3 regions of the Gracilibacillus sp. D59 genome follow, and region 1 is predicted to be linked to each of the others. Evidence: riboswitches for the same ligand, from Rfam matches in the RefSeq annotation. Region 1 holds a riboswitch; each other region holds the start of a gene.
What was found. A riboswitch is a leader RNA that binds a small molecule or an ion and turns the genes downstream of it on or off. The one in region 1 is predicted to bind cyclic di-GMP.
Positions count from the first base shown of each region.

Region 2: another riboswitch for cyclic di-GMP. It lies ahead of ACTWP4_RS06100 (RHS repeat-associated core domain-containing protein); the one in region 1 lies ahead of ACTWP4_RS11590 (PP2C family protein-serine/threonine phosphatase).
Region 3: another riboswitch for cyclic di-GMP. It lies ahead of ACTWP4_RS02785 (LuxR C-terminal-related transcriptional regulator); the one in region 1 lies ahead of ACTWP4_RS11590 (PP2C family protein-serine/threonine phosphatase).

Region 1 is NZ_JBQQCK010000006.1:20,059-31,017, forward strand. Features, by position in the region: gene ACTWP4_RS11570 (MFS transporter) at 1-644, shown strand, start outside; gene ACTWP4_RS11575 (nitrate/nitrite transporter) at 777-2,222, shown strand; gene ACTWP4_RS11580 (STAS domain-containing protein) at 2,438-2,752, opposite strand; gene ACTWP4_RS11585 (flagellar assembly protein A) at 2,769-4,814, opposite strand; gene ACTWP4_RS11590 (PP2C family protein-serine/threonine phosphatase) at 4,817-5,650, opposite strand; cyclic di-GMP riboswitch class I at 5,815-5,900, opposite strand; gene ACTWP4_RS11595 (hypothetical protein) at 6,682-6,909, opposite strand; gene ACTWP4_RS11600 (ABC transporter ATP-binding protein) at 7,136-8,269, shown strand; gene ACTWP4_RS11605 (carbohydrate ABC transporter permease) at 8,266-9,192, shown strand; gene ACTWP4_RS11610 (carbohydrate ABC transporter permease) at 9,189-10,001, shown strand; gene ACTWP4_RS11615 (ABC transporter substrate-binding protein) at 10,018-10,959, shown strand, end outside.
Region 2 is NZ_JBQQCK010000002.1:632,021-642,979, reverse strand. Features, by position in the region: gene ACTWP4_RS06100 (RHS repeat-associated core domain-containing protein) at 1-5,013, opposite strand, end outside; cyclic di-GMP riboswitch class I at 5,135-5,224, opposite strand; gene ACTWP4_RS06095 (Ger(x)C family spore germination protein) at 5,826-6,977, opposite strand; gene ACTWP4_RS06090 (spore germination protein) at 6,974-8,518, opposite strand; gene ACTWP4_RS06085 (GerAB/ArcD/ProY family transporter) at 8,525-9,610, opposite strand; gene ACTWP4_RS06080 (YibE/F family protein) at 9,813-10,916, shown strand; gene ACTWP4_RS06075 (YibE/F family protein) at 10,913-10,959, shown strand, end outside.
Region 3 is NZ_JBQQCK010000001.1:612,087-623,045, reverse strand. Features, by position in the region: gene ACTWP4_RS02795 (GH92 family glycosyl hydrolase) at 1-348, shown strand, start outside; gene ACTWP4_RS02790 (LPXTG cell wall anchor domain-containing protein) at 429-1,112, shown strand; cyclic di-GMP riboswitch class I at 1,530-1,618, shown strand; gene ACTWP4_RS02785 (LuxR C-terminal-related transcriptional regulator) at 1,714-2,343, shown strand; gene ACTWP4_RS02780 (YveK family protein) at 2,547-3,311, shown strand; gene ACTWP4_RS02775 (CpsD/CapB family tyrosine-protein kinase) at 3,286-3,978, shown strand; gene ACTWP4_RS02770 (tyrosine-protein phosphatase) at 4,312-5,073, shown strand; gene ACTWP4_RS02765 (tyrosine-protein phosphatase) at 5,251-6,018, shown strand; gene galU (UTP--glucose-1-phosphate uridylyltransferase GalU) at 6,105-6,986, shown strand; gene ACTWP4_RS02755 (polysaccharide biosynthesis protein) at 7,013-8,845, shown strand; gene ACTWP4_RS02750 (DegT/DnrJ/EryC1/StrS family aminotransferase) at 8,921-10,030, shown strand; gene ACTWP4_RS02745 (sugar transferase) at 10,035-10,700, shown strand; gene ACTWP4_RS02740 (glycosyltransferase family 4 protein) at 10,697-10,959, shown strand, end outside.

The DNA of each region.
Region 1 (10,959 bases):
GATGGAAGTCTAATCAAAGATATTTACAGCAAGAAATACCTGAAAAAGAAAAGTTTTCGATGAAAAATGTGGCGATTTTAAGCTTTGGTTATTTCGCAACTTTTGGTTCTGAACTTGCGATTATTTCGATGTTGCCATTGTTCTTCCAAAATACATTTACTATTAATGCAGTTTTTGCCGCTGCTATCGCCAGCAGCTTTGCTTTTACCAATCTAATTGCGCGCCCTGCTGGGGGGTGGCTCAGTGACCGTTTTGGCCGAAAGAAAATAACAATGATGCTCTTGAGTAGCCTGTCTCTTTTATACATTATGATGGCTTTTGTTAATAGTAGCTGGCCCATTTATTTGGCGTTATTCCTGACGATATGCTGTTCATTAATAAGTCAAGCAGCTTCCGGCGCCATTTTCTCAATGGTATCACTAATCAAAAAGAATCGAACAGGACAAATAGCTGGTATGGTTGGTGCTTACGGTAATATCGGTTCCCTTTGCTTTTTAGCGGTGTTAAATTTATTTTTTCCTACCTCCTTTTTTATTGCTATATCTGTCCTATTGTTAATTTGTTCAGTAGCTACCTCTCAATTAAATGTCGACCATTCAAAACAAACATCGAAAGGAACTAAATTGAAAGAAAAAGCGATTTAATTAACAGTAGATTATCTGACAAATTAATACGGCTGTCGTTATTTTCTTTGTTAGGTAATTTTACCATATAATTGTTTATTAACATTAACCTTCTATAATGAAACCATAACAAGACTACAGGAGGTTAATGGAATGAAATCAGGTTATCAAGGAAATATCAAAACATTAGGATTTACGACGTTAGCTTTTTTTATCACGTTTGTTGTATGGTTTAATATGGCACCTTTTATGACAACATTAAAAAGCCAATTTGGTTTATCAAATGACGAGGTAGCTTTACTGGCAGTTGCAAACGTGACGCTAACCATTCCTGCCCGGGTTTTAATTGGAATGCTTGTAGATAGATTTGGACCGAGAAGAGTATATTCGAGCTTATTAATTATATTAAGTATTCCTTGTTTTACGTTTGCTTTATCAAATTCTTTTACTCAATTAATGATATCCCGTATCTTTTTAGCTCTTATAGGCGCTGGCTTTGTTATCGGTATTCGGTTAGTATCTGAATGGTTCACAGAAAAAAATGTCGGTTTTGCAGAAGGTATTTATGGTGGTTGGGGTAATTTTGGTTCAGCGGCAGCTGCCATGACACTTCCTTTATTAGCCATTCTTTTTGGAGGAGAAGATGGTTGGCGTTATGCTGTTGGTTTAACCGGAATCATCAGTTTAATCTATGGTATTCTGTTCCTACGACTTGTTAATGATACACCGGACGGAGTCACTTATAAAAAGCCAAAGAAAAGTGGTGCATTAGAAGTAACTAGTTATCGCGATCTAATAGGACTAATGTTAATGAGTATACCTGTCTTTGGAATACTTATCTTTCAGAGCTACCGTTTATGGAACTTAAACTTTATCAGTTCTTATATTTTCGTAGTTATTTTAGTTACGCTAATCAGCTTATTTATATATAACCTGAGAAAAATTTGGAATGTAAATAAAGAACATCTTCAAAAAGGCGTGCCTGAAAAAGAAAAATATTCATTTAAACAAGTAGCTATTCTGAATTTTGCTTACTTTTGCACTTTCGGATCCGAGCTAGCTGTTGTATCGATGCTGCCTCAATTCTTTGAAGAAACTTTCTCACTTGGTGTAGCACAAGCTGGACTTATTGCCAGTAGTTTCGCATTTATGAATTTAATGTCTCGACCTAGTGGTGGATGGTTTAGCGATAAATTTGGTCGTAAAAAAACACTTATGATTTTTATTGCTGGATTAGCAATCGGATATATCGGTATGGCGTTAATTGGTTCCAGCTGGCCAATTTGGTTCGCCGTAATCGTCACCATGTGTTGTTCTTTCTTTGTTCAGGCAGGCGAAGGTGCAGTATATGCCATGGTTCCGATGATAAAAAAACCGGTAACTGGTCAAATTTCTGGTATGGTTGGAGCATATGGCAATATCGGTGCTGTTATTTTCCTTACTATCTTTACAATGGTTAGCCCTACCATATTTTTTGTATTAATCGGTCTTACAGCTGTTGTATGTTTCTTATGTATGTTCTTCTTGGAAGAACCAGCTAAAGAAACAGCGGTTGCAAAAGCAAAAGAACCAAAAGCTAAAAATGCTGTTTCATTTTAGGTTCCACAAAGTTATCGCTGAAATATATAATCAAAGTTTCACCCCCGTTTCTTATCTTATAGAAACAGGGGTGAAACTTTATTGTCTACTCATCATAGATATTTTTTTCATCTCCCATTGATGATTAGCAAGACTTATCGGGGTACTGGTGCCCATTACCCCTTACTATGTATTGAAGTGGGATTCTTAAGGGAGATTGTTACCGTGATAATAAATTATTTTACGATTACATTTTCGCCAATTATTTCAGGTATTTGTAGTAATTCAAACACTTCTAAAATGTCATCTTTAACCTTTACTATCTTAACAACTTGTTCTTCCTCTTTTAACTGGTTCACCAATTGAATTAATAACCCCATACCAGAAGAGTCAACAAAGTGAACATCTTTAAAGTTTAGGCATATAATTGATTCACTTTGTAACTGAGGTATCAATTCATCATTTACTAACTCAGTCGATTCAATATCTAAATCTCCATGTAATAATACATTACAATTATCTTCTGTTTTTTCCAAATGATATTCTAACATGCACACGCCTCCTTCATTATACGAATATAATTTGTCCTTGATCATCTAATTTTGCTTTAATAAATCGCTCTTCCTTAAATAGCTGTCTTACAGTTTCTCCAATTCGTAAAATCGTTCCTTCATAAGCCTTCATCACGGTTATCGTTTGATCAGCTGAAGTAGAAATAATGGTTTTGGTTCCGCTAATTGCACCTGCTTCACCTACTATTACCCCAAATCTGCCAAATACTTCTCCACCTCTTAAAATACCATTTACTTTAAGAGCTCCACCTGCATGTATCTTGGAATTAATACATCCTTTACCGATAATATTTATATTACCACTTGAGTAAATTTTACTATTGATAGTATCTGATAACGTTATATAAGAGTTTGGTTCTACTTCAGATTCTGTTGACTTTGCTAGTTCATGCATTAAATTTTGTAATATATTTAATTGAGAAATAGTTATTGTTTCATTTGATAACGAAAGAAATTTAGTCTTTAAATCATAACCTATTTTCTTCCATTCTGGCTCTTCAATATATTGTTCAGCTTTTTCAACGATATCTACATATTTCCTTGCTGTAGTTTTATAATCCTTAAATTTCTTTTCCAATAATAAGATAATTAACGGTTGTAACCCTTTTATCTTAATTTCTTGTGATTTATACGCTTTTGAACTGGTCAATTGCTGGATAATGACAATCATTTTTCCTAATTGTTTTTCCAATATTGCAAGTAAATGGCCTAATTCAATAACTAAAAGATGATGTTTTCCTGCCGTAAGGTTAGAATTAATGACGTTTCCTTTTGCAATAATAGATTTTGAAGCTGTCAGAGTCGATTCACTAACAGATTGGTGGACATAAATATCTCCGCCTGCTTCTACAATCATTTGTTCCTCTATTTCTCCTAAAATCTCAACATCTCCACTAAAACGGATATTACCTGATGCAATGTTCACATTTCCGTCGTGAACTAATTTGGACATAATCATCGCTTTGACTGTCATGCCTCTTTTTTCAATTGCCGGTCTTCCCGATTCCGAAGCAATGATTTTATCATCGATTAAATCTACACCTTTTCCAGGTACAACTCTTAATTCTTTTGGTTTGTTTGCTGGGATTTCTGTATCTTCTACCGTGCGACCTGAAATTCCAGGAATAGGCGGGTGTAAAATTGCCATGATCGTTCCAACTTCGACATTAGGAATAATATTCGCTTCTTTAAAATTCACATTTCCTTGTTCATCTTCCACTAGCCCATTTTCTGCATTAATATCAACTTTTAATTCCAACTCACCATCTAACCCATGTTTAGGCTCTTTTCCTAATGCAACGACAAATTTACCTTGCTCTTGAGTTTTAATTGCATGCTCAATCGCTTTATCATTTAAACCAAAAGTGATATTTTGCCTTTCAAGTTCATTAATAATATCATCTCTGGTGAGTGTATTAATAATTTCCCTATGATGTTCTAATTCAATATTAATATGATCACTTGGCGGAAAATCTTTTAACCTTTGACTAATTTTTTCACCTGGAAACACCTCTATAATTGCTTCCAAACCATTCTTTAAAATAGATATCTTCCAAGACATTGATTTTTCCTTTACTGGTTCAAACTCAATATGGTAAGAATTTTCTTCACTTAAAAGGATCGTTTTTTTATTGATTAATTGCCCATTTTTATATAAGGATACATCTTCAGAAATGGAAGCGGTGGCATACTTTTGGTCTGTACTCTTAATATGAAGTTCATTATCGATAATCCATGCAGTACCTTCTTTTTTATTTTCCCAACTATGTACTTCATTAGGTTCCTTAGCTATCAGATCATCATCTTCTCGTAATATAGCATTATCAATCATTTCATCCATTGATAGAGGTTCAGTGGATAACTTTTCATTCGATGATTTGGATAGTTTAACAATAGCTTGTTTGCGACCTATTCCCATAAAGCCCTCTGTATCAAATTGAATTATTTCAATATTGACATCCTTTTTATTTAATTCCATTAACTTTAATCCACGAGATATGGCTTCTTCTACTGATTTTCCCTTAGAAACTAATTGGTTCATTGCTATCCCTCCTCACCAGAAATATTTTTAATAGTGAGTTGATCGTTATCAACTTTTATTTTCAATACGACCATTGTAATGTCATCTTTTTGCACAACACCATTTGTATACGTCTTAACTTCCTCTTGTATCGCCTCTTCAATTTCTTCTGCTTTATAATGCTGATATTGTTGTAAACTTGAAATCAACCGGTCAATTTTAAATAATTCTCCGTGTTCATTTTGAGCTTCAATAATTCCATCAGTATAAAAAAAGACAATATCTTCTTCATACAGTGTAATCATATCTTCTTGATAACTTGTTTCGGGTAGGCCACCTAACATAACGCCCCGAATTGCCGGCAATTTTTTTTCGTTAAGATTCCGATCTATTACAATAGGAAGATTATGTCCTGCACTCGCATATGTTAACGTCTTTTCCTTAGGGTCCCAATCGGCACATAGAAGTGTAACAAATGAACCTAATGTACGAAGATCGTTATACATTGCATCATTCATTACTTTCAATGTTTTACTAGGAGAACATTGATGTTCGGCACAACTTCGAAAAACGCCTCGTGTAAGGATCATTAACATTGCTGCTGGAATTCCTTTACCCATTACATCTCCAATCACAATTCGTATCTTGCCATTTGGCAAAGTATGAAAATCAAAATAATCACCACCAATTAATCGAGCTGGTATCGAAATACCGGTTATTTCACCTGCGTCTATTTCAGGTTTTTTACCGTTAAGTAATTTCATCTGAATATTACGCGCCTGTTTTATTTCTCTCGCTAGAGTATTATCCATTTGCTCATTATATTGGTAATTTGTTTGCAAATGTTTGCCGAACAAGTTGTTCACCTCCTCATATTGCTTTTAATATTTAAAAACTCTTAGAGTATTGATATTACTCTATCGAATTAGGATATTGGCTGAAGATATAAAAAAATCCACCTGAAAAGGTGGATTTAAAATGACATACATTAAAAGGACTATATCATTTTGTATTCCTACCCTTCGGCAACCCGGCTATCGTAGTCGTATGACCTTAGATCCTTGGGCTTTGCGTCCTTATTTTTCAATAAGTTTGCCATTATCGTTAGTAGTAAAAAAGTCATGATTCCATACCTATATTCTAAAAGAAAATTGTCTTGGCGTCAATAATTGACAATGTATTAATGATGACCGTTTACCAGTATTTTAGATCAACCCCCTAATACTTTTATATCACTTCTCTCTAAAATTTATCACGGTGCTAACAGTCTGTAAGACCAGCCACTTCAAGCTTCAAGTAACACAAGAATAAGTTTAGGGATAACAGACGCTAACACCCTGATAAGTTTCGCTAATGATCAGTGGAGGTCAAAATACCTACTGATCATAGTCTCACTTTATATTTAACAATTTTCCTTAATTGAGTACGCTTTTCAGTCTATCAATATATTACCACAATATTACTAGTTCATTTTCATTACTTTTCACCTGATTGTTCGTTATTAAACATTAAGCTAATGATTCTACATCATTTCAACAATAAAAGTTTTTTGGGAAGTATAAAGCCGAATTAATGAAAAGAATTTAGCGGAGGTTTAAAAGAAATTATTCTACGGTGTAGATAGGAAGCCAGCCATTATGATAAACTGGCTTTTTTATCAATTCGAGAAGCAAGTATATACGGAAGCAAATGTTAACTTCAGCAACTTGAGAGACTCACCGATAGTGAAAGCTATAGGTCTAGTAGCCTTTTCATCGACTAGCTTCGATCGTCTTGTGATCAATATCAATACTTTTTGTTCATCGTGCCCCTAGAAGAAAGACAACAACGATTCATCAGTGTTTCAAGGGCATAGTCTATCAGTCGCTATACGGGCAATCTACTTTTCTTATAGATTCAAACCAGGTTCCACAATCATTTGCCACCATACAATTAAACTAATAATAATAGCTATAAAAACGATTAAACTTTTTACAGCATACGGGAAACGGTTAGGAATAAATTTCAATGCCAAACTAAATACAAGGCCCGCCACCAACATAAATATTACAGCATATATTAGCATGCCTAAAAAATTATCGACAGGCAAACTCATTGATTCTTTAATTATGTCCACATTTACACCTCATTACAACAATAAACGTATTTCATATTTTCTTCACAAATACTATCATACAATATTTTGCCGATTATGAAAGTGTTTTTTCTCGATTTTTATTAATTCATGATAAAAATTGTTAATTTTTGTATATATTTTTTTACACTATGTTAATACCCTCTTTATAAAACTTCTTTATAATCGGCAATGACATACAAGCTAATCTATTAAAGGAGAATTTATTATGTATTCTGTCGAACTAAAACAAGTCGATAAAAGCTATGACAAAGAACAACTTGTTGTCAAAGATGTTAGTGTAACAATTGAACCAGGCGAATTTTTTGTACTTGTTGGACCTTCAGGATGCGGGAAAAGTACACTGTTACGAATGATTGCTGGATTAGAGGAAATAACCTCTGGGTCGATATTGATTGATGGCAATAGAGCAGACCACCTCCCGCCTAGTAAACGTGAACTATCAATGGTTTTTCAAAACTATGCCCTCTATCCACATATGACAGTAGAAGATAATATAACATTTGGTTTAGACGTAAAAAAAATGCAAAAAAAAGAAAAGAAGGAAAAGTGTTATGAAATTGCTGCAATGCTAGGCTTAACAGATTATTTAAAAAGAAAGCCACGTCATTTATCAGGCGGTCAAAGGCAGCGAGTTGCCTTAGCAAGAGCTATTATTACCAACCCCCCCATTTGTTTGATGGATGAACCTTTATCCAATTTAGATGCAAAATTAAGAGCTCATATGCGTTCCGAAATTCGTGAATTACAGAGAAAACTTGGACTCACTTTAATTTATGTTACCCATGATCAAGTCGAAGCAATGACAATGGGAGACCGCATCATGGTATTAAATGAAGGAGTAATTCAACAGGTAGGAAAACCAATCGATGTTTACAATACACCAGCAAATCCTTTTGTCGCAAAATTTATTGGTTCACCACCGATGAATTTAACGACTGGGCTGGTGGATAAAAACACCTCACATATAAAAATTAGTGAGAAAATTTCATTATCTGTTGATCGCTTAACTATGTCAGACTTGAGTAGTGATCATGTAATAGTAGGGATACGCCCTGAGAACATAAGAAATTATGAAGAAACTGCCAGTAGGGATTTATTCTTTCAAGTAACCATCGATCATGTAGAAATTTTAGGTACAGAAACATTGCTGAAATTTAAATGGAATGAAGATTCGATTTGGTACGCCAAATGGTATGGACAATGGGATATTAGAGTTGGTCAGACATTAACATTGACACTAGATCCAGATTCGCTTTGTATCTATGATGGATCCACGGAAAAATTACTTCAAGGTCCAAAAAATATTCAACATCAACATGTTCAAGAGGGAATTGTATGAAAAGTACAGCGGAAATACAAGAAAAATCGTTTAATAAAATAGATACAAAGTGGAGATTCGTTCATTGGAGATCAGCAATTTTATATTTATTGCCATCTATTATTCTTTTTAGTGTGTTTTTATTTTATCCACTTGGAAAAACGTTATATTTAAGCTTCTTTTTAACTGATCAACAAGGGATAGCCAATGTTTTTGTTGGATTGGAGAATTATCAATATATCCTGCAGGCAGAAAGTTTTCATAAAAGTATTAAAGCAACTATTTTATTTGTGCTTTACACAGTACCAACAGGTGTTATCATTTCTCTTTTTCTGGCTTTACTGGCAAATGAAAAAGTAAAAGGTGTCGGCTTTTTTCGAACCATTTATTCATCGACAATGGGTATTTCTGTTGCAGCCTCTGCCGTAGTTTGGTTATTTATTTTCCATCCAAGTATGGGGATTTTAAACCAAATTATAACGTCAATTGGAGGTACTTCAATTGATTGGTTACTACATCCAGACTGGGCGTTAGTTTCTGTTTCAATTACTACGATTTGGATGAATATTGGATTCTCTTTCCTTATTTTGTTAGGTGGTTTGCAAAATATTGATGATCACCTTTATGAAAGTGCCAGAATTTCAGGTGCAAGTTATTTTTATCAACTAAGAAGGATAACGATACCAATGTTATCTCCTACTTTATTTTTTGTTATTACAGTCTCTTTAATTAATGCCTTTCAAACATTTGGACAAGTTGATATTTTAACGCAAGGAGGTCCGTCCGAATCTACTAATTTGATCGTTTATTCTATCTATCGAGAAGCCTTTGTTAATTACCAGTTTGGTACAGCTAGTGCACAATCAATCTTCCTGTTTGTATGTATTTTGATTGTAACCATTTTACAATTTAAGTTTGGGGAAAGGAAGGTGCACTATCAATGAAAATACTTCGATCTCTCATTACATATATGTTGCTGCTTATAACAGCAATAATTATCTTTTTCCCAGTGGTATATGCTTTCTTCATCAGTTTTATGAGTGGCGCAGAACTCTTATCAGGGAAATTCATTCCGGAATCCTTTCATTTCGATAATTATCAAAAAGCATTTGAGCGTTTACCTTTAGCACAATATTTATGGAATAGCTTTTTTGTATCTACTGTCGTGATGTTAGGACAATTACTTGTCAGCGCCCTAGCTGCTTATGCTTTTGTTTTCATTCCTTTTAAAGGAAGAAATATTGTCTTTTTCATCTTTATTTCTACGATGATGATTCCATGGGAAGCAACCATAATTCCGAACTTCCTCACGATTCAACAACTAGACTGGATTAATAATTATCAAAGTTTAACGATACCATTTTTCGCCATCGTATTCGGTACTTTTCTATTACGACAACACTTTCTTACAATACCAAAAGAATTAAAGGAAGCTAGTGATATTGCTGGCTTACGATCTTTTAAATTCTTCTGGAAAGTTGTCATTCCATACTGCCGAACTTCTTTTGTTACATTAGGAGCTTACGGTTTCCTGACTACTTGGAATATGTATCTATGGCCACTGCTTGTGACTAACAATGATGACGTAAGAACCGTCCAAATCGGTTTAAAGCAATTACAAACACAGGAAATGGCAACAGATTGGGGGGTGGTTATGGCAGGAGTAATTATCGTCATCATTCCGACTTTAATCTTGTTGTTTTTAGGGCAAAAGCAATTGCAAAAAGGCCTTGCCCAAGGTGCACTTAAATAATAAGGGGGAATTTTCAATGAAGAAGCTGTTATTGTTGTTACTGACTGTTAATTTACTAGTATTCATCACTGCATGCTCTAATAATGCAGAGAGTGAAGAACCTAACGAGGACACTACAGGAGAAGAGAAACAAACAGATGAAAGCAGCGAGAGTGAAAACACAAGTGAAGAAGAAGCAACAGGCGACAAGGTTGAAGCTGTTTTTTGGCATGCTATGTCTGGAGGAGGTCAAGAATCGATTGAAGCAATTGTCGATAACTTTAATCAATCTCAAGACAAATATAAGATTATCCCAGAATTTCAAGGTTCTTATGAAGAAGCATTAACAAAATTCAGAAGTGTTGGCGGAACAGAGGATGCGCCCGCAATTATTCAGACATTTGAGGTTGGGACTAAATACATGATTGATAGTGGTTTTATTGAACCCGTACAGTCTTTTATTGATGAAGAAGGATATGACATCAGCCAATTAGAAGAAAATATTTTAAATTATTACACGGTCGATGGGCAATTATATTCCATGCCGTTTAACTCGTCTACACCAGTTATGTTATACAACAAAGATGCATTTGAAGAAGCTGGTTTAGATCCAGAAAATCCACCTCAAACGTTTGAAGAAATTAAAGCAGCAGCAGAAAAATTAACCGTTAAAAACGGTGATAATACCGAAAGATATGGTTTCTCCATTCTGAATTACGGTTGGTTTATTGAGGAATTAATTGCTACACAAGGTGGATTATTTGTAAACAATGATAATGGTCGCACAGATGCAGCAACTGAAGCTGTTTTCAACGGTGAAGAAGGATTACGTGTATTCCAGCTAATCGATGAGATGAATAAAGCTGGTACATATGGTAACTTTGGGTCTAATTGGGATGATATTCGTGCTGCATTTCAAACTCAAAACACTGCAATGTATTTAGACTCTTCTGCAGGAGTGGCTAATACTGTTGAAAAT
Region 2 (10,959 bases), on a different contig from region 1:
CTCGATTGTTTGCACATTACGATTCGTTTCTTCCGTAAGCTGGCCAGCCTTATCATATTGATAGTTGTGAACATTACCTAATCCGTTCACCTCTTGTGTAACACGATTGTTCAAGTCATAGCCCCACTGCCTCGTATTACCATTTGCATCAGTTGCTTTCGTTATATTTCCAGTAGGGTCATATTGATATGCGGTCCGACCTTCTAACGGGTCGGTTACACTGACTAACTGATTCAATGCATCGTATTCATATTTTGTCGAATGACCTAATGGATTGGTTTGAGATACCACGTTTCCTTCCGCATCATAGGCATAGCTCCATTCTGAACCACTCGGCATCTCCTCTTCTATCAAACGAGATAGTGCATCATATTCGTAATTGGTTGTATAGCCTAACGAATTGGTCTCCTTTATAATATTCCCGGAAGCATCATAATCCCATGATGTTTTATATTCATCAGCATCTACATATTGCACCAGTTGATCGATTGCATCATATTTATATTGTTCCTGACGACCGAGGGCATCTGTTTCCTGTATAAGGTTCCCATTCGGATCATACTTATAGGAGGTCTCCTCATCCATTGGATCTGTGATATTAGTAAGCCACCCTTTATCATTATATTGATAATGCCATGTTCGCCCATCCTCCGTAGATTGTTCCGTCATCCTTCCTAAAGCATCATATTCATATACAGTTTCAAACCCAATTGGATCAATTTCCTTCACTAATTGCCCTTGAGAATTATATCGATAAGCTTGACTATTACCATTAGGATTTAGAACTTTTGTGATGCGGTTTAGTGCATCATATTCATACTTCCATTCTCCACCCTCTGCATCTTTCTCTAATACTCGATTACCAAGTGCGTCATACGCATAATGTATCTCTGCACCTCTTGCATCTGTCACCTTAGTCAGACGATAATTGTCATCATATTCATAAACAGTCTCTTGTCCAAGTGGGTTGACTTCCTTGGTAACATTACCTACTACATCATATGCGTAGCTTGTCTTTTGATTATTTCGATTAATCACAGCTGTCATATTGTCCATGGCATCGTACTCATACTGATATGCATTACCAAGAGGATCTGTCTCCGAAATCGTACGTCCTAACGCATCGTATTCGTACGATGTTGTTCGGCCATCTGCATCTGTGACTTGTTTTTCTTGGTTTAACAAGTCATATTGAATGGATGTTTGATCACCTAGACTATTGGTGATAGTAGCAACTCCGTTCTTATCATCAAAACTATAGGTCGTAGTTTGACCACGGAAATTGGTTTCACTTGTTAAACGTTTCAATGGATCATAAGTAAACGATTCTTTATTTCCCAAGACATCGGTATGTTGTACCACATTACCTAATGCATCATACGCAAAAGATTCCTTTTGACCACGGGCATCCGTAATCTTAATGATTCGACTTAATTCATCATACGCATATGTGGTCGTAGCTCCTTCTGCGTTTGTTACTTCTACAGGTTGTCCTAAGGAATCATATTGATAATCTATTTGATTCCCTAATGGATCTGTTATAGATTCCACTTCACCTGAGTCAGTATAAACATACTTTGTTTCATTGCCTTTTGGATCTGTTTCTTTTACTACTTGATCTAACGGATTATACTCCCATTGATAGGCAAATCCCATCGCATCTGTTTGTGATATTTTTCTTCCTACTTGATCGTATTGATAGGTAGTTGTATTTCCATTCGGATCTGTCTGCTCTGTCATTCGTCCGAGTGCATCATATGCTAAGGTCCATACTTTGTCTGAAGGATCTATCACCTTGCTTATGTTACCACTTGGTGTATATTGATACTTTGTTGTTTGGCCTAGTGCATCCACTACTTTCACTAGACGACCTGCTGCATCATATTCACTTGAAGTTGTATTCCCTTTAGCATCTGTCACAGAGAGTTGTCTGCCTAATGCATCATATTTATAGGAAGTAATAGCACCTCTGTGATTCTCGATTTCCTTTAATTGACCAAATTGGTCATAACGATAGGATTCAATTAAACCAAGCGCATTCTTAATAGTTTTCACCCTACCAAGTGCATCATAGGTATAGGAAGTGGCATTTCCTTCTTCATCAATTTCTTTCGTCATTAAATCATGCTCATTATATCTCCATTCGTATGTATCGCCTAAAGGGTTCTCCTTTTCTACTAATCTACCAAGTTGGTCGTACGAAAACGAAGTGACGTGTCCTTTAGGATTCGTAATCGATATTAACTGGTTATCTTTATTGTATTGATAAATAGTTTTTTTAGAGTCAGGTCGTACATACGTCACTTGATTATTTTCTTGATTATACTGCCATTGATGCGTACGATTTCCTTTATCGACCATTTTCGTTAAGCGATTAAAGTCATCATAGATAAAAGCGACTGTTCGATCACTTGGATCTGTTTGTTCCTTTATCCGATTTTTTTGATCATAGGAATAAGAGGTAATTCCTCCTAAAGGGTTTTTTTCTTCGATTAACCGACCTGCATTGTCATAGGTGTAGCTTGTCACACCTCCACTCGGATCAACCGATTCTATCATTCTTCCTTGCCCATCATAGGTGAAGGAAGTGGTTTCCCCAACACCATTTGTCGTACTTTTCAGCCAACCAGCTTTATCATACGTGTATTTCTCTACTGCTCCGTCTGGCAATTTCTTTTCTACAAGATTCTGATTGGCATCATATGTATAAGACGTTACCGTTCCCTTTGGATGATGGGTTTCTTTCAATAACCCGACGGTATTATACACATACTCTGTTTTATTACCAGTAGGATCGATCCATTCCTTCTGACGACCTGCTGCATCGTATTGCCAATAGTTTGTGCGACCAAAAGGATCGATAGACTTTATGCGATTACCTAACACATCATACGTATAGGACATTGTACGGTCATACTGATCAGTTATTTCTTGAATATTTCCTCGTTTATCATAGGTATATTCAAAGCTTTTCTTACTACTTCCACTTTTCATTTCAACTGTTTTCACTCCAAATGGACCATACGTGTACACGATGGTTTCCGTTGGAGCTTCTACTTGAACCACTCTACCAAGCTTGTCCCTCGTTAGAATAGTAGTTTCCTCTTGAGGGTTAGTAACGGTTTCGACATAACCTAACTTATTATACGTGTAAGCAGTTGTGCCATTTGGGCCTTCTATCCTTTCTAGCTGTCCTTTCGGATTATAAAAGTAAGTAGTAGTTCGGCCAACAGGGTCTGTAATAGTCTCCACCTGTCCAATTGCATTATAAGTAAAACTTGTCTTTACACCCTTTCCCGCATCCTCCGTTAATGCGTTCCCTTGTGCATCATACGTAAAGGCTATACTAGTCCCGTTAGGGCGTTTCTCCAAGATGACACGTCCGAGATCATCGTAAGAATAGCTTGTTTTATGTTGGGAGGGATCAATCACTTCTTCCACTAATCCTTGATCGTTATATACCAACTTGGTTACATGATCATCCTCATCAATTATTTTCGTCATCAAACCTTTGTTATCATATTCAAAGGTCATCGAAATGCCTGTTGCATCTATTCGTTTAACGAGATTTCCTTGAGTATCATATTCAAAGGTTGTTTCTCCCCCGAGAGGATCTGTTATTTTCGTAGGCTGTTTCCATTTTTCATGATATTCATAAACAGTTTTTCCTCCACCTAAATTTACTTGCTCTGTTTGATTACCTTTTTCATCATATGCATAGCTAATTGTTCCTCGTTCTGATTGAATTTTTTCCAAATTTCCATCTGCATCATAGGTGTAATTGGTAACAGCGCCTAGCGGATTTTGCATGCTAGTTATGTTACCATCTTGATGTTCGTAAACCCAGGCGCCGTCACTGATGTCTGTGACCGTTGTTTTTCCATTGGCATAAGAAATATTGAAATAAGTTTCACCAAATAGTTCTACACTAGTTACTTGGTTTTCTGCATTGTATGAAAATTCAAATGTTTTTTTCCCTTCTGTTACTGTAACAATGCGATCTGATGAATCATATCCATATTGAATGATACGGCCATCAGCTTGTTTCACTTTCTCTAACCGACCCTGAGTATCATATGTATAATCAACGGTGCGGCCAAATGGATCTTTTATTTGAACAATGACTTGATTATTCCAGTCAATCGTGATAGTACGACCAGTAGTATCTGTAACAGTCGATACTCTTCCTTGGTTATCATACTCATAATGGAACTTGTTTCCATAACGATCTTGATATTGAATCATCTTTCCTGCTTTAGCGTCTTGTTCATCACGCCATGCAGCATAATAACCATAGTAGGTCAATTTCGTACCATTAGCATGTGTTACCACATATTCATGCTGATTCACCCGTTCTATTGACACATCTTTTTCTGACTTTTCATAGTAGCCTTTATCTAACTCATAATTAATCATGGGATCATCGTCATAGCTTGTCACATAGGCATCCTCATTTTCCATAACGAAATCGTATGTATGGACACTGCCATCTAGCCTACTTTCACCCAGGTCATAACCTGCATACATTTCTAGTTTTGAGTCCATATTAATCTGCCAGCCTTGACCTAGTTCACCTGTACTGTCATCATCTGCTAAGTAGGTTCGTTCAATCACATAATCCATACCGATCCCTGGTAAAGATAGATCGGTACTATCCAACTTTACAAACCCAGACATAACATCAACTGGATTTTCAATTGGGTAAGATCGTTCATTCGTGGTAGTGGTAGCTTCTCTTTGTTGTGGTGCAGTTGATGGTGCCATGTTTCCTTCTAGCGCAGCAGGCAATGGGGGGTGAATATTCCCTGTCGGACTTGGTATTGACATAGGGCCTTGCTCTGTGCGAGGCATAAAGTCCATGATTGAATTTGGATTCATCAAATCAGCAAGCTCATCGACATTAGATGTTGCCTGACTTTGCATGCTGTTCGGATAAATCGGTAGACTTGTAAAAATAATAAGAAATACTAATAATAAGACCAAAACTTTCTTCAGCATTTGGAAAAATTCCATACAAAACATAAGCTCCTTTTTCTCTAATTTATCTAGGAGGTTTTTCTTGTTGCAGTATACTTTTTAAACATATAAAAAGCATTCTAAGCTTATAACAACTTAGAATGCTTTCATACTTCTTCATAGCAGCCCAGCCGTCATAACATTTCACCAATGCTTTAGACCTGTGGTTTTGCGCCCTTACCTTTCGATAAGTTTGCCTAGAGGTACAAGTGATTTAATACCTACATCTATTTACTTATAACAACATGACTACAATCATACGCACCATATACATATAAGTCAATATACACATGGACAATTATATATTATAAGGTTCAAAAGTCTTTAATTATAACCGTTTATTTCCATTTGAAGGTGTGATAAACTTTTAGTTATGAGAGGGAGAAGAAGGTGTTGGAATAGACGAATAGTCTTGAAATGATTTTTTGGAAGTTTTGAGTTGGGAAAATAACCCATACCAGCATCCATGTACTATGTAAGTAACCACACCAACATTGACATGGAGGTACTGTTATGAGCAATAACAGTACCTTCTATAGTTCTAACGAAATCATTTCTCAAACTAAACCTCATGTTCCGTCGGTAAGAAAACTTGGACAAGATCAGTTATTATTTGAATTGGACTAAATGTTTCAATCGGAAAAAGGTGAAGGTGATTAACGATGAACAAAATATATGCTGTTGTCAACAAAGAGAAATATAGTACCATCTCTCTTTTATTTTTTCTTTTCCATAACCGTTTGGCATCGATAATTATAAGCAAGATAAATATAATTGATAGTACAGTAATCCACATATATAGTATCCCTTCATTCAATCTCAATTTGAGTTGGTTCAATAATTAATCCTGATCTTCGTATATTTGATGTCACTTGAATATCAAATTTAACTTTTGCTAGTATCTCATTTTGTTGATCTTTGACTTCTTTCCAAACATTAGGATAGGATCTTCGCAACTTTTGTCCAATTCCATAAATATCCGAACCCATTTCTTTTGCTAGTTCAAATTCATTTTCAATCTGCGAGGTAACTACTTCACCTATTTTCTTTTCAACCTGTTCCATCTTGTCCTTAGCCAAGAGATCTACTGGACACGTCTGATCAGAGAGATTTCCTTCTAAGAATATATTAACTTTATAAGTTAATTCCTCATTTTTTAAAATAAGCTCGTCTTCACTTTCGAAGTCAGTTGTCTGAAAAGCAAATAATTCTTCCTCATATCCAGGACAAGCCCCTTCTAAAATGAAATAATCATATGTGTTTTTTAAGAGCTCTGTACCAGCTATTTCTGGGCCATCAATATAGCCCACTACTTTATCATCTTTAAAAACTGCTACCTCTTTCACCTCGTATGCTTCTACTTCTCCTCTTATTACCTTAGGATGAATCACATCTACAGATGAATCAATTCCAGGTGTAGCGAGTGCAGTAGTAAAATCTCGTAGTTTTACTTTCCGTGCAATAATTTGTCGTTGTTCAGCAGAATCTAAAAGGTCACTCATTGCTTTAGATGGAATACTTCCAAGTTCTATTTTTTGGTTGAGTAAATCTTGTGCACTTCCTCGTGTTACCACTAAATAAGAACCAGCACGACTATCTCTATCCCGTTCAAACCACGTTATAATCGGGGCAACACCATCTCTAGCTAATTCCTCACCAAAAATGATAATCTGGAGGTGTGACCAGTATAATCGACGTGGGGACAGTCTATTCATATTTTTGATTGCACTTATTACCGTTTCACCTTGAGCCGTTACACTCCATGTTGGTAATTCTGACCCCTTATCTTCTGTTTGTGGTTTAATCACCTGAGCTGTTATTTCATACACGTCTTCATTTTCACTAACTTTATCAATTCCCACACCTATCACAACGGCAACTTCATTCAATTCTTTTTTATCCCAGCAACCACTTAAAAGTATAATACAAGTAAATAGCAAAACGAGTCTTATTATTTTCACTTTTTTTGTCTCCTATTTAAATGGTTATTATCCGCATCTGACATCCTATCTTGATTTTCACCTGCAACCTCATTCGGTCTTTCTCTCATTGCCCACCATGGCATTCTTATAAATAAGTCTCCCCAATTGTCTTTGTGAAAAGGAACAATAGGAGTTAAGTATGGTACACCAAAGGAGCGAAGTGTAGTTAAGTGGATATATATAAGAATTAACCCAAAAATTAAACCAAAAGCTCCTAGAACAGCAGACAATGCTATGAGAGCAAATCTTAACAATCTTGCTGATATTGCTAAGTTATAGGATGGTGTTGTAAAAGAACTTATTGCAGTTAGTGAAACTGTAATAACGGTTGCTTGTCCAACCAGTCCAGCTTCTACTGCCGCCTGTCCTAATACTAATCCCCCAACGATAGATACTGCTGCACCAATAGTTTTAGGCAGCCGTAGCCCCGCTTCTCTTAATATTTCAAACGTTATCTCCATAAAAAGAACCTCAACGGCTATAGCAAACGGTACCCCTTCCCGTTGTCCAGTCAAGGCAATCAGTAATGGGGTAGGAATCATTTCCTGGTGATAAGTGAGAAGTGCAACATAAAAACCTGGTAATACAATGGATAGGAAAAACGCAAATCCTCTTAGCATTTTAAGGAAACTTGCAAAATCATATCTTTGATAATAATCTTCATTTGAGGTCATAAATAATCCAATCGTAGCTGGTACCAATAAAGTACCAGGTGTACCCTCGGACAAAATAGCAATTCTTCCTTCTAATAATCCGGCAGCAATGCGATCTGGCCTTTCTGAATTAAAAATAGTTGGAAATGGTGTATAACCATTTGGATCTTCAATAATTTCTTCTAAATATAGAGAATCTAAAATTCCATCTATTTCAATTTTCTCCAACCTTTGTTTTACTTCTTCAAACATTTCTGGTTTCACGACATCCTCAATACCTAGTATTGCAACTGGTGTTTGAGATAACTCACCGATCTTTATCTCGTGAACCTTTAATTTATGGGTGTGAAGTCGTCTACGTACTAAGCCAATGTTGGTTTTTAACGATTCATTGAAGGATTCTCGTGGTCCGCGGACAACCGTTTCCACATTAGATTCAGAAACTTGACGTCTTTCCCCTCCAGCGGTATCAAGTGCAATCCCCTTTGTTTGCTTGTCTATTAAAACAAGTGAATACCCTTGTAACAAGTATGTAATGGATTCTTTTATGGAAGAAGTTACTTCTTTTTTAATCGTAGAGAAATTAATCTCCTTTATATTTTTTGCTTCATTTTGCTCTTGGTTATAGTTATCGTTTAATTCACCGATAACATATTCTTCAATAGATTCCCTTGCGACTAGGCTGTCTAAATACAACACAGCAATAGAACTATCCTCATCACTGCCAATATAACGAATAGTTAAGTCAGAAGTATTGCCAAATAGATCTTTGACTACTCTGATATCTTCGTATAGATTGCCTGTAAATTGATAATCTTCCTTTTTATTCTTTTGTTTCTTTGTTAATCTTGATTTTCTACTAAACATGATGATTCAACCTCTTTTTAACTGCTTAAATTGACTTATTATTAATAAGAGTAGGGGAATAAATAACGCTATAAACGTTGCGAAATATGGATAAATATACATTAGGAATCGATATATCCCAATTAAGTCGTCACTAGTAATCAAAGAAAAAATGGCTAATATTGTAGCTGTAGGGATAGTTAAAAGTGTATAATCATCTATATGAAATAATTGAGCTAACCCTACCACAATGGCATATAAAAACAGTGAAATTTTTGAGAATGAACCTAGCGACCATAGTACTACACCAAGAATATCCAATCTTTGTAGTGCTCCAATCTCGATATCACGTAAGGTTTGGAAAGTTGGAAAATAAAGCCCCATTGCACGTTCTTCTCCAAAAACGGTCACTACACCTGAAACAGGTCCAAGAAACATCACAATTAAAATCAGCATTGTCAGCATGCTAAATCTCTTTAATTTTTTCTTGTTGGAAACATATGGAAATACCATAGCAAGAACAATAAATGAACTATAAAGTGAAATGATATTAAATGTCCCCATCATGACTGGACTGAATCCATCTTCCAGTATAGGAAGTAAATTTTGATAGTCTTTATCTTTATGAGTTAAAATCGATGCCATAATACCAATTGGTATCATTAATACAAGAAAGGTTTGATTTGTCCTTGCCAAAATTTCTAAGCGATTTCGGATCGTATATACGGCAAGAATTAACATGGCTACCATATAAATCATCAGGGGAGTACGTGGAGTAATCGCAGAATTGTAAAATTCGCTAAAACCCCTTAGTGATAAACTAGCCTCATGGAAAAAATAAAAAAGAAATACTATCGCTATTATTTTTCCAATCCATTTACCAAGAATAACCTGAGAGTACTCTATTAATGTTTGTTCAGGATAGCGTTGTGCTAGCAATGCTATAACAAAACCAATAAGAACTGCAGGAATGATAGCAAGCAAAACAGATAACCAACTGTCTCTACCAGCATGATTAATAATGACGGGAATAATTAATAAATGACCTGTAACAGTAATACTAGCAATAGCCAGCATTAAAGCTTGGATTGATGAAATCCTTACCCTTTCCATATATCCCCACCTCCATTACACATACAATTACTATCCATTATTGTCTATTGGTTACACATTTATACAATTATAATGAAGGTGCTCATATAATAGCGGTTTACATTTCACTTCCCCTTCAAGCATTATCTTTTCACTAAATCATGTTATTATAAGAGAATCGCATATTTATCTTGTGTTGGAGTGATATTACTTGAAAAAATGGATGCAAAAACAAACAAAAAAACAGCTTTTTATATACTTTTTGATAGCGGCAAGCTTTTTCGGATCAATTATTTTTGTCAATTTTAATCATGAATTCTATGACCAACCAATTGCCAAAGTGACAGAGGCTACCGTGACAGACAGAACAGAAACGGTTGATCAACATCAAAACCAAGATATTGTGGTTACCCAGCAAATTATGGCAACAGTACAAAATGGTACATACAAAGGGGAAACTATCAATATCACGAACGAATATTCCGGCTCACATGCCTATGACCATTCCTTTCAGCCTGGTGACGAAGTATTCGTAACAATCGATGATTCTACGCTTACAGGAACCATTGAAAATGTAAAACGTGATAAGTATCTCATCTTAGTGGCATGGCTTTTCATCATTATTTTGCTGGCGGTAGGGAAAAAACAAGGCCTATTATCTGTTATCAGTTTAGCTGTGAATGCTGTGATTTTATCATTCGCACTAGATATATATCTGCAAAACTCTGACATCAGTCTACTGATCATTTGTGGCATTAGCATCGTGCTTTTTACGGTAATATCGTTATTGATGGTCAATGGCTTGAATGAAAAGACATATACAGCGATTATTGCTACCTTACTAGGTACACTAAGTTCTTTGTTGATTGCCTATCTAGCTTTATTTGTGACAGGTGAACAGGGATTACGCTATGAAGAAATGTCGTTTCTCAGTCGAAATCCACAAACTGTCTTTATGGCAGGTCTGTTGATCGGATCGTTAGGGGCGGTGATGGATGTCGCAATCACAATGTCATCTTCTATTTTTGAACTTTATGAAAAAAATAATCAGATAAATTTGAAGAAGCTCAAAGCATCTGGCATAGATATCGGAAAAGATATAATGGGGACGATGACCAATATATTATTTTTTGCCTATGTAAGTGGTTCGATTCCGATGCTACTTTTATACTTTAAAAACGCATCACCACTCGGATTCACATTATCAATGAATCTTTCTATTGAGTTGGCTCGTGCTTTAGCTGGGGGCATTGGCATTGTGCTGACTATTCCCATTGCTATCTATACTTCGATTTTCTTTATTCAGAGAAAGAGGGCTAGAACATGAATGCATTAGTATTACTATCGATCATATTATTTGTGCTGATGGC
Region 3 (10,959 bases), on a different contig from region 1:
GTTGTTGCGAACACATTTGATGGTGCATGGTTGACGTTCAACGATGTCAATTTTGGAGATGCAGGCAAAAAGTATGTCGACATAGTGTATGATGCTCCCTCGCAAAAAGCACCTGATGATGTAGTTGCGGAGATTCGATTAGATGACAAAGATGGTGAATTGATTGGGACAGTTGATCTAGCCAATACAGGAAGTGGTTGGGGAACTTATCAAACAGCCAGTGCCACGTTAGATAAAGTACTGACAGGCAATAAGACCATTTGTGTAGTCTTTAGTGGTTCTACTACATCAGAACTTCGATATGTTGGTAATATTGATAAAATGATCTTTTCTAATATTGTTAAGTAGCCTAATGATTACGTGAAAATGAAACATTAGCATAATTGATTCTCTTATAAGGGGATGAATTTAGAAGGCGAGGAGAAAAAGTGAAATTACGTATTATTTCGATACTTTTCATGACGTTGTTGATTGCTCAAATGCCAATGACAGTATTTGCTGCAGCTGTATCTTTGGATATGGATAAGAATGAAATCAGGGCAAGTCAAGAGCTTGAAGTGTCAGGAACAGCGACAGAGTTAGAAGAAGTACTAATTAAAATTGTTGCACCTGATGAAGCTGTTTATTATATGGATGTGTTAACGGTCGAAGATGGTGAATTCCAATCAACTATCGGTTTTCCGACGACTGCTAATGGAGATACAGCTGGCGATTACACCGTAATTGTAGGGTATGATGAAATTCAAGACACAGCTACCGTTGCTCTTACATGTGAAGAAGATTGTGATAACGGTGGAGGAGGTAATAACGGAGACAATTCTGACAATGATGGAAATAGTAACAATGGGGATAACTCAGACAATGCTGGAAACGGTAATAATGGAGGCAATTCTGACAACAATGGGAAAGGAAATAACGGAGATAACTCCAACAACAGCAGTAATGGAAATAATGGCAATAAATCCTCTGATAATAGCCAAAACAAGTCAAAAGAAGCTGAAAGTAACTTGCCAGACACAAGTACTTCCATTTACAATTTTCTGATAGTAGGTTTGATATTGTTAGTCTTAGGTAGTGGCGTTGTTTACTATCAAAAAAAGAAAAAAGCATAATTATTACGATTAAATAAATTGCGTAGTCAAAAGCTACGCAATTTATTTTTTGAAACTAAAAGAGCATTATTGGTATAATTCATATAAGAGTATTAGTATGAAATCGCGCAGTAATTTGTTCGGTATATCGATTATAACTAGTCAATAGCATAAGAATATCATACTACTCTCTGCGTCATATCACTTATGAATTGTCAAAATAGATAATTATCCACAAAAAACAACAAAATAACTTTCTCGCATCAACAACAAGAAACATATATCGACAAAAAGGAACAAAAAATATGAGTATATAAACCTGTATAATTTCCAATTAATTTACACTAAATAAACCAAAAGGTTTATTTTGACAAATATATCTTCCTACTTATTGAAATAAATATAGGAAAACGGTATTATATAAAACAGAAGTGAATAGTAAGAAAAAGGCAAACTACTTGAAAAAGTAGGTCGCAAAACCTAGGGTCTAAGGGGTTCAATTTACCTATGGCAGCCTGGTTACCTAAATTGTTCAAACATATGCAAAAGTTATTTAGGCTATTTCTGTACTATTCAGAAATAGCCTTTTTATTTTCAAAAAAGGAAACAGGAGGAAATATCAATGCGTATAGCTATACTGAAAGAAGCTTCTATATATCGAGAAGGATTAGTAGGAGTGCTTTCAAGCGAGTTTAAAGCGTATGATATCATTGCGGTTGAGCCGAAGCAGAAAGAAAAACTCCGAGATTATATTATCGACCTGCTCATCATTGATATTGACACAGATACTGATACCATAAGCTTAATTAACACATATACGAAAAACAACAAAAAGATAATTGTCTGGACAGAAGATACTCACCATCAAGACCTTACTGAGTTATTTAAAATGGATCTTAATGGATATTTCTTCAATGGAATGGAAAAGGAAGAACTTATTCATGCAATTCAAAAGATCATGTCTGGGCATCATTATATCCATGAAGACCTCACGCAAATTCTTTTGGGAGACTACCGTGAAATCCATAGCCGTAAAGAAAGACGACCAGTGGGTGTATTCACAAATCGTGAGTGGGAAGTGATGGAACTCTTAACTCAAGGATATAGTAACAATCGTATCAGCCAGAAATTATACATCACTGACAAAACGGTTAAAAACCATATCAGTTCGATCCTGAGAAAATTAGAAGTACCTGATCGAACAAATGCAGTGATCACCGCATTAAAAAATCAATGGTTCCATGTATCTTAATGAAAGAAAAGCCTGTGTATGAGGGTTGCATAGGCTTTTTATTTGTGTGTATGACAATTATGACATATAAAAACACTTAAAAATCTCAAGATAGTTATGTCAAATAAAAACGGTTTATGTTATAATTCCGTTTATGATGTGTTCGTATACAATGTCATGGGAAAATTCATCTTAAAGAACTTTTATGCGGAGGTTACGAAATAATGGAAGAAACGATATCACTCAAAGAAATTTTCGAAGTCCTGAAAAAACGTCTATTACTTATAGTATTATTAATTGTTGGTGCTGCCGGTATCAGTGCCGTCATCAGTTTTTTTATTTTAACACCGACCTATCAATCTAGTACACAATTTATTGTCAATCAAGATACAAGCGAATCTGAAAGTGTTGACCTTAATCAGATTCGATCTAATGTAGAGATTATCAATACGTATAATGATATTATCACCAGTAATCGTATCCTAGATCAAGTGGTGGAAGAGATGAATTTAACGATATCTGCAGGAGCGTTAGGCGGTAAAATATCGTTAAACACCTCGCAAAATTCTCAAGTTGTAACGCTGACAGCAACTGACTATGACCCGGCGGTAGCGGCAGACATTGCCAATACAACAGTAGAAATCTTTCAAGAAGAATTACCGGGTCTAATGAATGTAAATAATGTAAATGTTCTATCAGAAGCGGTTGTTCCAGCAAATCCACAACCTGTCAACCCGAAGCCTATGCTAAATATCGCAATCGCTATTGTGATTGGTGCAATGGTCGGGGTAGGACTAGCATTCTTATTTGAATACTTAGATAATACGATTAAAACCGAACAAGATGTAGAAGACAAATTGGAATTGCCGATTCTTGGAGTAGTGTCGCATATTGAGGAAAAAGATATGATGTCATTAGGACAGCCTGTTTCCATCAATCAAAAAGCAGAGAGGGGGAGCGTAAGTGGCCAGAAGAAAAAAACAGTCTAAATTAAAGAATGTAAGGCACTTAATCACGAAAATGAACCCACGCTCTCCAATTTCAGAGCAGTATAAAACGATTCGAACGAATTTACAATTTTCTTCTGTAGATGGGGAATTAAAAACGATGCTTGTAACATCTTCAGGACCATCAGAAGGAAAGTCATCAACGACAGCGAATCTAGCAATTGTGTTTGCGCAACAAGGAAAGAAAGTATTACTAATTGATGCGGATATGCGTAAACCAACATTGCACTACACTTTTCGAATCGATAACCGAAGAGGATTAAGCAGTGTGCTAGTGGGCGAATCAAGTTTGCAAGAATCAGTTACAAGCAGTGATGTAGCAGGGCTGGACTTGTTAACTTGTGGGCCGATCCCGCCGAACCCATCTGAATTATTAGGTTCCAAAGCGATGGAAAATCTTATTTCCAATGCCGGTTTGGATTATGATTTAGTACTCTTTGATACTCCGCCTGTTTTAGCAGTAACTGATGCCCAAATTCTTGCTAATATTTGTGATGGTGCAGTAATGGTTGTTCGTAGTAACCAGACAGAATACGATGCTGCCACCAAAGCAAAAGAGTTATTAGATGTAGGTAACGCGAAATTGTTAGGTGTTGTGCTAAATGACCGAGAACAGAAAAAAGGTCACTATTACTATTACGGAAATTAACCAAAAAACCTTTCGATCAATATTAAATTGGTCGAAAGGCTTTTTTTATGAAAATATAAAGGTACTGTGAGACCTCCAGTTATCTATTTCCTACCCTTATTCTGCGCAAATCAATATCAAATCACATATGTTCGTTTCGTATAATTTTATACGAAGCGCTAAAACTCTTCTTCTATGGAACCCCCATAAAAATCAAAGTAAATTCTAATGGATATAAATAACAATAATATCTTGAATTGTTCCTTTCCATTTTATAACGGATATGTTATTCTTTATATAGAACAGGTCTAAAGTCTTGTTTAGTTGGTAGAATAACAGGGAAGGGTGATACTAATGTTGGATATAAATCCATATATTATTCCAATTAATCATGAAAGTGTGTCAAATATTACCTCGTCAATCGCTATAGTGAAGAAAGCTGAAAAAGCTGGAGTAAAAAAAATCATTGCATCACCACGATACATACAAGGAAATCAAGAAATTCATAAAGATTCTATTATTAATCTTGTCGAGAAAATTAACCAACAGCTCGAAGAAGAAAATATAGCAGTAGAAATCATTCCTGGACAAACAATTCGTATTTATGGAAATATGGAAGATGACTTGGTGAAAGGCAGATTACTCACTTATGGAACAGATACAAAATACGTTTTTGTTGAATTAATGTATGATCACATTCCACAATATACCAATCAGTTATGCTATGAATTGCAATTAAAAGGATATAGACCAGTGTTGGTAACTCCTGAAAAAAATGTGGTTATTCAAGAAAATCCTAATTTACTCTATAGTTTGGTGAAAAACGGGGTACTAGTACAAGTGAGTGCGAAGAGTATTGTGGGGGAAAAAGGTAAGAAACTGCAAAAGATTACTAAACAATTGATACAACATAATCTCGTCCATTTCTTGGGTTCAGATACATCGGAAGAAACTAACTATTACTTACAGTCAGCTTGGAATACCATAAAAAAATACAATGATTTTGGACAGCTATATCTATTACAGCAAAATATGAGTGTGCTCTCAGATGGTAATGTGGTCCAGGGAGAAGAGCCTGTCTATTTTAAAAAGAAGAAAATATTCGGAATAATATAAATGGTTAATATGTTTATATATGGAGAAATGAGACTGAATTTACAAAAAATAAAGACTTTTCGACAAAAAACGTCTTTCTTCTCCTGTTTCCATCTGGTGTGTTTCCTGTTATACTTTAGTATGATAATTTGACGTAAAATGTATTACATTTCTGAGCAGAAAGGACGATGAATTGACATGATCGATATTCATTGTCATATCCTGCCTGGAGTTGATGATGGTGCGAAACATACAGAAGATAGTGTGCAGATGGCGAAATCTGCCGTATCACAAGGAATTAACACGATTATTGCCACACCACATCACTTAAACGGTAGCTATGATAACTATAAAGAAGATATATTACTAGCAGTTGATCAATTGAATGATAGATTACAAGAAGAAGAAATCCCCCTAACAATTCTTCCTGGACAAGAAACGCGAATAAATGGAGATATGTTAGCAGACTTAGAGAATGAACAACTATTACCACTAAACGAGACAAGTGGATATTTATTCGTGGAACTCCCATCCAATCATGTTCCGCGCTATACGAAACAGTTAATGTTTGATTTGCAATTACAAGGAATCAAACCAATTATTGTACACCCTGAGCGGAATAAAGAGTTAATCGAAAATCCAAATATATTATATGACTTAGTAAGTAATGGAACATTGACACAAGTAACAGCTGCAAGTGTATCCGGTAAATTCGGTAAAAAGATCAGAAAATTCAGTATACAGTTAATTGATGCCAACTTAACGCATTTTATTGCGTCAGATGCACATAATATAACCAGTAGAGGATTTGTGATGCAAGAAGCACACAATGTTATTAAAGACGAATTTGGAACTTCAATGCTCTTTTGGTTGATGGAAAATGCACAATATTTAGTTAGTGGAGATACAGTAGTAGGAGATGTTCCAGAAAGAATTAAACGCAAGAAGATATTGGGAATATTCTGATTGAAAAGCACTATGTGATTCTGTATAATGCTAAACATGTATGAAAAAAGTATGTTATTAATTTAATTGGAGGATTGTCATCAATTATGAAAAAGGTAAGAAAAGCAATTATACCGGCAGCTGGTTTAGGGACTAGATTTTTACCAGCAACAAAAGCAATGCCAAAAGAAATTTTACCAATTGTCGATAAACCAACGATTCAATATATAGTAGAAGAAGCTATTGCTTCTGGAATTGAAGATATTATTATAGTGACTGGTAAAGGGAAACGAGCGATTGAAGACCATTTTGATCATAATTTTGAATTAGAAGACAACTTATTGAAAAAAGGTAAATATGAATTATTGGAAAAGACAAAACAACCGGCAGAAGTAGATATTCACTACATACGCCAAAAAGAACCACTAGGTTTGGGACACGCTGTTTGGTGTGCTCGCAAATTTATTGGTGATGAACCGTTTGCGGTATTACTTGGTGATGACATTGTTCAGTCGGAAACTCCATGTCTAAAACAATTGATCAATGAATATGAAAATACTGGTGGATCCATTATCGGTGTACAACAGGTTCCTGAGCATGAAACACATCGTTATGGAATAGTTGATCCAAAGGAACAGCAAGGTGATAACTATTCTGTAAATAAATTTGTTGAAAAACCAAAACCAGGTACAGCACCGTCCAACTTGGCGATCATGGGACGTTACGTATTATCACCAACTATTTTTAAATATCTAGAACAAAAAGAAGTAGGAGCCGGTGGTGAGATTCAATTAACCGATGCGATTCAAAGGTTAAATGAATCACAAAGTGTATTTGCGTATGACTTTTCGGGTAAACGCTATGATGTTGGCGAAAAGCTAGGCTTCATTAAAACAACAATCGAATTTGCGTTACAAAATGAGGAAATTGGTGATGAAGTAAAGAAGATCATTGAAGGATTAGCAGCAGAAATTAAAGTGAAGCAATAAATCGATTTAGGGAAAGGATGGCCCAAATGGGTTATAAACAACGGATTTTCTTATTAATCTTATTAGACTCGTTAATCGTTAGTACAGCGATTTTTATAGCTTCATGGATTGTCTATCCAGATTTATCATTTGCTGCGATAGATGCTATGGCGATTACTGCAATCGCCTTGCTTCTATTTCATCATCTCTTTGCGTTTATCTACAAGCTGTATCATAAAGTTTGGGCCTATGCGAGCATTGGTGAATTAATGGCAATCGTAAAGGCGATTACATTTACCATTACGGCGACAGGTTTAGTTCAATTTTTTGCGAATGATTTCACCATTTACAGAAGAGCACTTATTGTTACTTGGTTATTACATATTATTTTAATTGGTGGATCAAGATTTGTTTGGAGAGTATACCGTGATCGCTATATGCAAGGAAATGAAAATAGAAAACGCACATTAATTGTAGGAGCAGGTTCTGCTGGTGCAATGATTGCGAGACAATTAAAAAACGAACAGCAACATACAGAGCTTTTACCAATTGCATTTGCGGATGATGATATGGCAAAGCATAAAATGCAACTATATGATCTTCCAGTCGCAGGAAGCACAAAAGAGATTCCTGACTTAGTCAAAGATTTGGAAATTGAACATATAGTTATAGCTATTCCTTCTTTAACAAATGGTGCTTTAACAGAATTAGTTGCTATTTGTAACAGTACTAATGCAAAAGTTCAGATGGTACCAAAGATCGAGGACATCGTGTCAGGTAAAATCTCAGTGAATTCTCTAAAAAATGTCGATGTAGAAGATGTATTGGGACGTGATCCAGTTGAATTAGATATCAATTCGATTTCGGAATATGTAACAAGTAACACAGTAATGGTTACTGGTGCTGGTGGATCGATAGGTTCTGAGATTTGTAGACAATTGATGCGCTTTACTCCTAGCAAAATCTTGATAGTTGGGCATGGAGAATTTAGTATTTATTCCATTGATATGGAGCTACGTCAAAAATACCAAAATTCTGAAATAGATATTGTGCCAATTATTGCTGATGTTCAAGACCGAAAACGTATTTTCGAAATTGTACAAGAACATAATCCTAGAATTATTTATCATGCAGCAGCACATAAACATGTACCATTAATGGAATATAACCCACACGAGGCCGTAAAAAACAATATAATTGGAACGAAAAATGTAGCAGACGCGGCAGACGCGTTTGGCATCCATACTTTTGTTTTAGTTTCTACAGATAAAGCCGTAAACCCTACGAATGTAATGGGGGCTACAAAACGTGTGGCAGAAATGGTTGTGCAAGATCTTGCAACAAGAAGTAATACTAAATTTGTTGCTGTGCGATTCGGAAATGTACTAGGCAGTCGTGGTAGTGTTATTCCATTGTTTAAGAAACAGATTGAAAAGGGTGGGCCGGTAACAGTTACACATCCTGATATGACAAGGTTTTTTATGACTATACCAGAAGCTTCAAGACTAGTGATTCAAGCGGGTACGCTAGCCAAAGGTGGAGAAATCTTTGTGTTAGATATGGGTGCCCCTGTAAAAATAGTAGATTTAGCAAAAAACCTAATTAAATTATCTGGCTATACAGAGGAAGAGATCCCGATTGAATATACGGGTATAAGACCTGGAGAAAAGATGTATGAGGAATTACTAGGAGAAGACGAAGTACATCCAGAAGCTATATATGAGAAGATATATGTTGGAAAAACTGTGGAAGTTTATGCAGATCATTTTAATGAACTAATAAACCATTTTAATCAATTGAATAATACAGAAATAAAAGATAAATTAATGAAGATAGTATTTGAGGAATTCGAGGAAAAGAAAGTGGGATCAATTAATTAACGTTAAATTGTTTGATCAAAATATGTTTTTGTATGATGCATAACTTTATAACAATGAGGAAGGACGTCTAGTTATATGGCTGATAGAATTTTCCTCTCTTCACCACATATGAGTGAAGAAGGATATGAACAACAATACGTTCAAGAAGCTTTTGATACAAATTGGATAGCACCTTTAGGTACCAACGTCAATGAATTCGAGAAAGAGTTGGCAGAAAAAGTAGGAACAAAAGCTGCCGCTGCGTTATCTTCGGGGACTGCAGCTATTCACCTAGCATTAAAAGCAGCTGAGGTAGGAGAAGGAGATATTGTGTTTTGTTCCACACTTACATTTTCTGCAACAGCAAATCCAATAATCTATCAAAATGCAACTCCGGTTTTTATAGATTGTGATGAAAAAACATGGAATATGGATCCAATAGCATTAGAAGAAGCCTTTGAAAAATATCCAGAAGTAAAGGCAGTAATTGTAGTTCATCTATATGGACTTTCAGCGGATATGGACAAAATTATGGAAATTTGTAAAAAATATAATGTTACAGTAATTGAAGATGCTGCTGAATCTTTAGGAGGATATTATAAAGGACAACATACAGGTACCTTTGGAGATTATGGAATTTATTCTTTTAATGGAAATAAAATCATCACTACTTCCGGAGGCGGAATGCTAGTCTCAAATAATGAAGAGGAAATTGCTAGAGCACGCTTTTGGGCTACACAATCACGTGATCAAGCGAGGCATTACCAACATAGTGAACTAGGTTTTAATTACCGTATGAGCAATGTCGTTGCTGGAATAGGTAGGGGGCAGTTGAAAGTCTTAGATAAACGAGTCCAAAAAAAGAAATACATATATGAATATTATAAAAAAGAACTTGGACATTTAGAGGGGCTTTCATTCATGCCAGTTAATGATTGGGATCAACCTAATTATTGGTTAAGTTCACTTACGTTAAGTGGAGCAGTTAAACCAATCGATATTTTCAATGCACTAGAAGCAGAAAATATAGAATCAAGACCAATTTGGAAGCCAATGCATATGCAGCCATTCTTCGAGGAATTTGATTTTATTGGTGAAGGTGTATCAGAGAAGTTATTTGAAAAAGGCGTGTGCTTACCTTCAGATACCAAAATGACTGAATATGATCTGACTAAAGTAACTACAATAGTTAAAGAATTGTGGTGATCAAATGGAATTTCAAAAAAACTTTCATGATATAGACTTCGAAAGTGATTATAAAACATTAACATCAATAAATAGATATGTGCAAATGAAAAGAGTATTAGATTTTATTTTAGCACTTTTACTATTTGTTGTTTTGTTACCAGTTTCTATTATCGTTTGTATATTTATTATTGCTGATAGTGGTATGCCAATATTTTTTAAACAAGAACGAATGGGGTATAAAGGACAAACCTTTCGTATCATAAAGTTTAGAACGATGAAAGCAAATACATCCACAAATGATGGAATTACTCATAAAGCAGATATGAGAATTACAAGAATTGGTAAAGTGTTGAGGAAGTTTAGGTTAGATGAAATACCACAACTTCTTAATGTTCTAAAGGGAGAAATGAGTTTTGTTGGTCCTCGACCAGATATGCCACATCTTTACCAAAAAAGAGATAAATATTATCGATATATACTGTTAGTACCTCCTGGAATCACTGGTAAGGCTACTTTAGAGTTTAAAGATGAAGATGAACTATTAAGTAAAAGTGAAAATCCTGAACGATATTATAAAGAGATAATTTTCCCAGAAAAGGTACGGATAAATGTAGAATACATCAAAGATGCAACATTAATTAAAGATTTCAAAATTATGTTAGAAACTGTAGTGAGGGTATTAAAATGAATGTATTATTTTTAATGTTAAACTATCCATTTGATCAAAAAAGAGAACATATGTATAAAGACTTAAGTAGGAAATTTGCCGAGGAAGGTCATAATGTATATGTTGCTGCTCTCTTAGAAAATAAAAATGGAAATGAAACATTTGTCCAAAAAGAAGAAAATCATCAAATTCTCTGGATTAAAGCAGGAAATTATTTTGAAGTGAATAAATTCAGAAAAGGTCTTACTGCACTTTTTTTACCTTTTTATTTTAATAATGC